One region of the Otoolea muris genome, then DNA from elsewhere that is predicted to be linked to it. Evidence: riboswitches for the same ligand, from Rfam matches in the RefSeq annotation. Region 1 holds a riboswitch; the other holds the start of a gene.
What was found. Region 1 has a riboswitch for FMN ahead of ribD (bifunctional diaminohydroxyphosphoribosylaminopyrimidine deaminase/5-amino-6-(5-phosphoribosylamino)uracil reductase RibD). Riboswitches for the same ligand answer to the same signal wherever they lie in the genome.

Region 1 (3,416 bases):
ACCTGATCGGCGAGATTGTAAGCGGCGTGGGCCTTCTGTTTGTGGGCCTGGAATTTATGAGCGGTTCCATCGCGCCGTATACGGACGCACCGATTTTTGCGCAGGCGTTTGCGATTATGGGGAGAAACCCGATTCTGGGAATCCTGACAGGAGCGCTGGTGACGGCCGTGATCCAGAGTTCGACCGCATCGGTCGGCATCCTGCAGACGCTGGCCATGAACGGGATTGTGACGACCGGGGCGGCTATCTATATCACGCTGGGGCAGAATATCGGCACCTGTTTAACGGCCATGCTCTCCAGCGCGGGAGCAAACCGGACGGCCAAGCGCGCGGCGGCCATCCATCTGACGTTTAACACAATGGGCGCCGTTATCTTCGGGATCGGCATGTTCGCCCTGTCCATGCTGCGCCCGGAAGCGGCCTCGGCGCATATCAGTTCTGTACAGATCTCGATGTTCCACACGATCTTTAATGTGATGAACACACTGCTTTTGTACCCCTTTGCCAACCAGCTTGTGAAGATATCCGGGCTGATTGTAAAGGACAAGGAGGACGGGAGCGAGGCGGAGGCAGGAAACGCCGGCGAGACGACGCAGGCGCTCCGCCATCTGGATCAGCGTATTTTTGAGTCGCCGATGTTCGCCATCGAGGTGGCGCAGATGGAGACCGTGCATATGGGCCAGATTGCCTTAAATAACATCCGCCTGGCGTCAGAGGCCATCGAGAACCGGGATCCGGAGACGATCGAAAAGGTTTACAAAAATGAGAAGGACATTGATCGCATGGAAGAGCTTCTGACCGGGTATCTGATCAAGGTCAATAATCTGTCTCTCACGGAGCGGCAGAAACTTTTGGTCAATAACCTGTTTTACAGCATAACAGATATTGAGCGCGTGGGGGATCACTGTGAGAACCTGGCGGAGCAGGCGGAGTATATGGCGCAGCACGGAATATCGTTTTCGGAGACGGGGAGCTGTGATTTGAGGGCGATCAGCGAAAAGGCGGTAAAATCCTTTACCCACGCGGTTGCGGCCCGTCAGACGGGCGATATGGACGATGTGCGCAAGGTCAGCCAGTATGAGGATGATGTGGATATGCTGGAGGAGGAGCTGCGCGATAAACATATTGAACGGCTGTCCAGAGGGGAGTGCCAGCCCTCGTCCGGAGTGGTGTTTTTGGATATTATCAGTAATCTGGAGAGGATTTCGGATCATGCCTATAATCTGGCCGGGTATGTGAAGGATGAGATGTAGACGGGGGATGGCCGTGAAGGGGCAGGTTCTCTGTTAGCGGCGGCCTTCTCACAATTAATCCCATCACGTAACCGTTCAGATATCCCTGAACGGTTGCTGCATTATGGCGTTGGGAACTGAAAAACAGCAAAAACATTCTTGACAATATCCCTCAATCGATCTATGATTATATAAAATAAAACAGATCTTCAGGGCAGGGTGAAATTCCCGATCGGCGGTAAAGTCCGCGAGCGCGCAGGCGCAGGATTTGGTGAGATTCCAAAACCGACAGTACAGTCTGGATAGAAGAAGATGACTTTGCATAGTTCTGATGTATATTCCGAATCAGGATGCAGTTGCGAGAGGAACCCTGGAATTGTGTTTACAGTTCCGGGATTTTTTATTTTAGAAGCATATGAAAGGGCTTTTATGATAGAAAACGAAGGCTGCTGCCGTCCGCTGTGTGGAGATATATAGATGATTCAGTAAAGATAATGCCCTGAACGAGAGTTTGGGGTGTTTTTTTATGCACAGGCCCGCATAAGAATGCTTGCCGCCGGGGCGGCATTGCGGGCCGCGCGGCAGGGGAAGGGGATTCTTCTGTCCGGTTTACAACAGATATGAATAAAAGTGTAAGAAGGTGAGCAGATGGAAAACTGGAAAAAATGCGCTGTTCCAGACAGCGGCCCTGGGCAGATGGATGAGGCGTTTATGCGCCGCGCAGTGGAGCTGGCAGAGCGGGGCTGCGGGCGTGTCAGCCCGAACCCTCTGGTGGGTGCGGTGATTGTGAAGGAGGGACGCGTCATTGGCGAGGGATGGCATGCGAGGTGCGGGGATCTCCATGCTGAGAGGGCGGCTCTGCGCTCGTGCAGGGAACCGGCGGCGGGCGCTTCGATGTATGTGACGCTGGAGCCGTGCTGCCATACAGGAAGGCAGCCGCCATGCACGGAGGCGATTCTGGAAGCCGGAATCAGCCGGGTCGTGGTCGGGGCCGGCGATCCGAATCCTCTTGTGGCGGGTAAGGGAATCCGGATGTTGAGGGAGCATGGCCTGCAGGTGACAGAAGGCGTGCTGAGAGAGGCGTGCGAAGCGCAGAACCGTGTATTTTTCCACTATATCCGTACCGGCCTGCCCTACGTTGTCCTGAAGTACGCGATGACGATGGACGGCAAGATTGCGACTGCGGCAGGGGCATCCAGATGGATAACCGGGGAGGAGGCGCGCAGGCGTGTCCATGAGGATCGGGGGCGGTATACGGCGATTATGGCCGGGTCGGGGACAGTAAAGGCGGACGATCCCCAGCTTACCTGCCGGATTCCCGGAGGAAGGGATCCGATCCGGGTTCTGTGCGACAGCCGGCTTACGATTCCGCAAGGGGCAAAGGTAATCGTCACGGCAGGGGATGTGAGGACCATTCTGGCAACCTGCTGCGGGGAGAGGGAACGGCTGCGGCCGTACAGGGATGCGGGCTGTGAGATTCTGACGATTCCGGAGAAGGACGGCCGTCTGGATCTTCGCGAGCTGATGCAGCGGCTGGGAAAAATGGGGATAGACAGCATTCTGGCAGAGGGCGGCGCGACGCTGAACGGGTCCCTGCTACAGTCCGGAATGGTCAATTGGATCCAGGCATACATAGCGCCGAAGATCTTTGGGGGAGAGACGGCGCCCTCGCCAGTCGGCGGAAGCGGCGCGCAGGCAGTGGAGGATGCCGCTGCGCTTTCACTGGCCTCTGTGACAAGGCTGGGGGATGATCTCCTGGTGGAGAGCGAGGTGAAGAGATGTTTACAGGGATCATAGAGGAGATCGGTTCGATCCGGTCTGTGGCAAGGGGAACCCATTCCGCGGTTTTATCCGTGCGGGCAGAGCGGATTCTGGAGGATATCCATACAGGGGACAGCATTGCGGTAAACGGCGTCTGTTTAACCGTCTCCTCCTTTGACAAGGGGGGATTTACGGCGGATGTGATGCATGAGACGTTAAACCGCTCCGGCCTTGGCGCCTTAAAGACGGACAGCCCGGTGAACTTAGAGCGCGCCATGCGGGCGGACGGGCGGTTTGGCGGCCATATCGTGTCAGGCCATATCGACGGCACAGGGACAATCATTGGGGTGAGAAAGGATGACAATGCCGTCTGGTATACGATCCGGGCCGCTTCATCCGTCATGCGCTATATTGTGGAAAAGG
Region 2 (3,416 bases), on a different contig from region 1:
AAGCTGCGGCCCCGGCAGGATCCCCGCCGATCCCGATCGGCTTCCCGTCTTTTGTCCTCCAGTCCTCGGAAACCCAGCCTATCGACACATTTCCATACGGCTTCAGCGCTTCATTGTGTTCAAATGCCGCGGGAATGCCGGCTTCTGAAAGCTCCAGCTTTACCAGGCTCTCATCTACTGCCATGACCATGGATGTCTCCATCTCCCCGCCATGGAAATCCCAGATATTCCCCTCTGACACCGTCGCCAGCACATCCGGATGCCCGAACGCTCCTGCTGACAGGATAAAGGGTGAAATGCCAAGCTCACTGCGCAGCTCGCGGCTCAGTACCTGGACAATCGGCGCATTGCCGCCGTGGCACACCAGAAACGCCAGTTTCTTAAAGCCGTGATGCGCCAGGCTCACGCTGATATCATACAGCATGTGATAATAGGTGTCCGGCCGGAACGTAACCGAACCGCAGAAATTCTTATGCTCTGTGCTCAGCCCCACCGGAATCACCGGAAACACAAGCATCGGGAAATCCGTCTCCCCTTCCGCCTCCAGCGCCTTCTCTATCTCCTTAACCATCGCCTCTGCGATGATATCATCCGTTCCCAGAGGCGCCTGGTTTCCATGCTGCTCCAGCGCGCCAAGCGGAATCAGTACAATCGTCTCCTCCTTATCCACCCGCTCCATCTCCCAGCGGGTCAGATCGCGGTAATTGCGAATCATAGTCTGCCTCCTCCTCATGCAGCCGTCACGATAACCGGGAACCGTTCCTCCTTGCAAAACCTGTTCTTCCTGACGCGCCCTACACGGTCTTTGCCACAATTCTGGCAGCCAGCAGACGGGTGTAAAGCAGATGTCCGATCGTGTAATTTATTCCAATCTTAATAATATTAAACGGTACCGTTGCCAGTATAATAAATCCGGTCAAATCATGGATCGCCGGGTTTACGGCCCCGACCATGCGGACCACTTCGTCCAGCGGCACTCCCATAGCCGCGGCATACAGCGGAAGCGTAATACATGCATTGCAGAAGCACGCAAACGCCGTCCGGATCACAACGCTGCACGCTAACGCCTCCACGCCGGCCCGCCTCGTAGCGCCGCGCTTCTGATAGATAAACCACAAAGGAATCACAAACAGGGCCACGCCGATCAGGTTGGAAAGCTCGCCCACATACATCGAATTCGTCCCCACGGAGATCATCTTAATCAAAATCTTAATAATCTCCACGCAGGCTCCCGACACCGGCCCCAGCAAAAATACGGCCACAATCGAGGGAACGTCGCTGAAATCAATCTTGTAAAACGGCGGCATAAGCGGAACCGAAAACTCCAGCGACATCAGCGCCCCGGCCAGCGCCGCAAGCATACCCGTATAAATCAGCTTCTGAACACTCCATTTTGTCTTCATGTTTCTCTCTCCCTTCTGATGCCGGGCAGCGAAAGCATAATTCCCTGCCCGTGTGCATAAAAAATCTCAGGCTTCGGGGGGCCTGAGATTGGACTTCATATGGATCAGACTCCGGGAAAAACCACTGCCGGCCATATAAAAGGCCCTGCGGCTCATCGTCCGTCCTCTGACGCTCGCTTCTTCTCTCATCCAGACTGTACTGTCGGTTCCGGAATCACACCGGATCCACCGCTCTCGCGGTTCGCGGACTTTTACCGCCGGTGGGGAATCACACCCCGCCCCGAAGAAATTATTTAATTGCTGTTATAAAAATAACACAAACGGGCGGGAATGTCAATTCGTAATTTAAGTTTGACAATATGTAAAGATAGCTGTAAACTGATAAGAAAGATACGTATTCCGGAAACAATATCATTTACAGATGGAAGCCCTGGGAATACGAAACTGCCGAATCTTTAATTCAAGGAAAACATAAATGAATGTACATCATATTATCACGGAAGTAATGTCATTGTAGAACAGCCTCAGATCATGATAAACGGCCATTATAAAGACTTCGGATATGTTTTTTACTGTACCGCGCTGGAAAAGCAGGCCAGACGCTGGGCGCTGACAAAACGCGGAGAATCGGTTGTAAATATATACCGCTATACCCAGGCGGACAGCCTGAACATTTGCACGTTTAATCAAATGACAGAAGAATGGCTGCAGCTCGCTGTCAACTGCAGAAGGGGGATTGAGCATCCTTATGATATTGTAGAAGGGCCACTGGCAGATGAGCAGATATGGGATTATGTGGAAGATTTTGTAGACGGCGCTGTCTCCAGGGCTGCATTTTGGGAATTGGTCAAATTTAAATACCCAACGCATCAAATTGTTTTTTGTACTGAACCTGCTCTGCAGACATTACGTTTTGAAGGGAGTATTAAGTTAAGAAAAACCGGTATCTCCCCGATGAGGATATTCAAAGTAATGACTTGTTTTTTATCTGCTATATGATTGAGCGCGTTGCCAGAAGATTACATCAAAAGAATCAGTATGTCGTTAATGCCTAATGCCATGTACCACCTCATTAGTGTTGCAAATGTTCTTCATGCAGAGAATCCTTCTGATGTGGAAGATTCATGGATTAAAGAGTACCATCTCCAGAATGGCAGTTATGACATTGTGGACACTGACAGGGAATTAGTGTCCTGTCCTCCTGCCGCCATTCAGATTGGGAAAGGTCTGTCAAAGGCTGATACGGAATACCACTTTACAAAATGAAGATTATGTGCAGGGAATTTTCAGAATTTATAATCATGATATTTGCAATTCTATTGATAACTATAATCGCAGCGCATACTTTGAGCCGTCCTATGTAATTGCGCGGGCTTATCAGGCTGGAGGATTTTAGGGTATTTTTAAGCATACTCCAAAACGAAAACATCATTTCAACGCGGCAGATGGAAATTTAGACCAGCGAAATGTACGGTTAATCAGTGTGGGGTATACTATTACATCATTGCGCAAAGAGCAGGTGCTGAATTCACTGTTATTTATGCAATGCTGTACTGGTTTACCGGAATTCAGAGCGTTATTCGCATCTTTCTGTCAGACACTCAGACTGACTGTTTTTTACTCGCTTTTCAACTATATATTATCCTCATTTTTCAAAAACCTCTTATGAGTGAGAATTTAGGGATATGTAGTATTGTTGGAAAAGAGGGAATTATACTCTATCCTTAGATGTATTTTCTTAGAATTACAGAGAAGCGTATGGTATAATAAAACTAACAGCAAACCTTCTGCTTCTAAAATAAAACGAAGAATACAATCCATTCAATGGAGAAATGCTATATGACAATAGAAGCAGATTTTTTTGTAAAAATTCTATCAGAAATTGTATTCTTATGGTAAACATCTTATAATTATGGTTATAAATCGCAATACAGATAGGAGAGACAGCAATGTTTGATGTAACAAAATTAAAATGGACAAGAGAACCTGGCGGTTATGATATTAAAGACAATA

Region 2: another riboswitch for FMN. It lies ahead of NFS31_RS22615 (ECF transporter S component); the one in region 1 lies ahead of ribD (bifunctional diaminohydroxyphosphoribosylaminopyrimidine deaminase/5-amino-6-(5-phosphoribosylamino)uracil reductase RibD).

Annotation. Positions count from the first base shown of each region.
Region 1 covers NZ_CALPCY010000014.1:13,903-17,318, reverse strand. Annotated here, with positions in the region: gene NFS31_RS10565 (Na/Pi cotransporter family protein) at 1-1,253, shown strand, start outside; FMN riboswitch at 1,434-1,550, shown strand; gene ribD (bifunctional diaminohydroxyphosphoribosylaminopyrimidine deaminase/5-amino-6-(5-phosphoribosylamino)uracil reductase RibD) at 1,881-3,029, shown strand; gene NFS31_RS10555 (riboflavin synthase) at 3,011-3,416, shown strand, end outside.
Region 2 covers NZ_CALPCY010000060.1:1,984-5,399, reverse strand. Annotated here, with positions in the region: gene NFS31_RS22620 (creatininase family protein) at 1-715, opposite strand, end outside; gene NFS31_RS22615 (ECF transporter S component) at 795-1,403, opposite strand; FMN riboswitch at 1,577-1,695, opposite strand; gene NFS31_RS22610 (DUF3990 domain-containing protein) at 1,875-2,402, shown strand; gene NFS31_RS22600 (DUF1349 domain-containing protein) at 3,353-3,416, shown strand, end outside.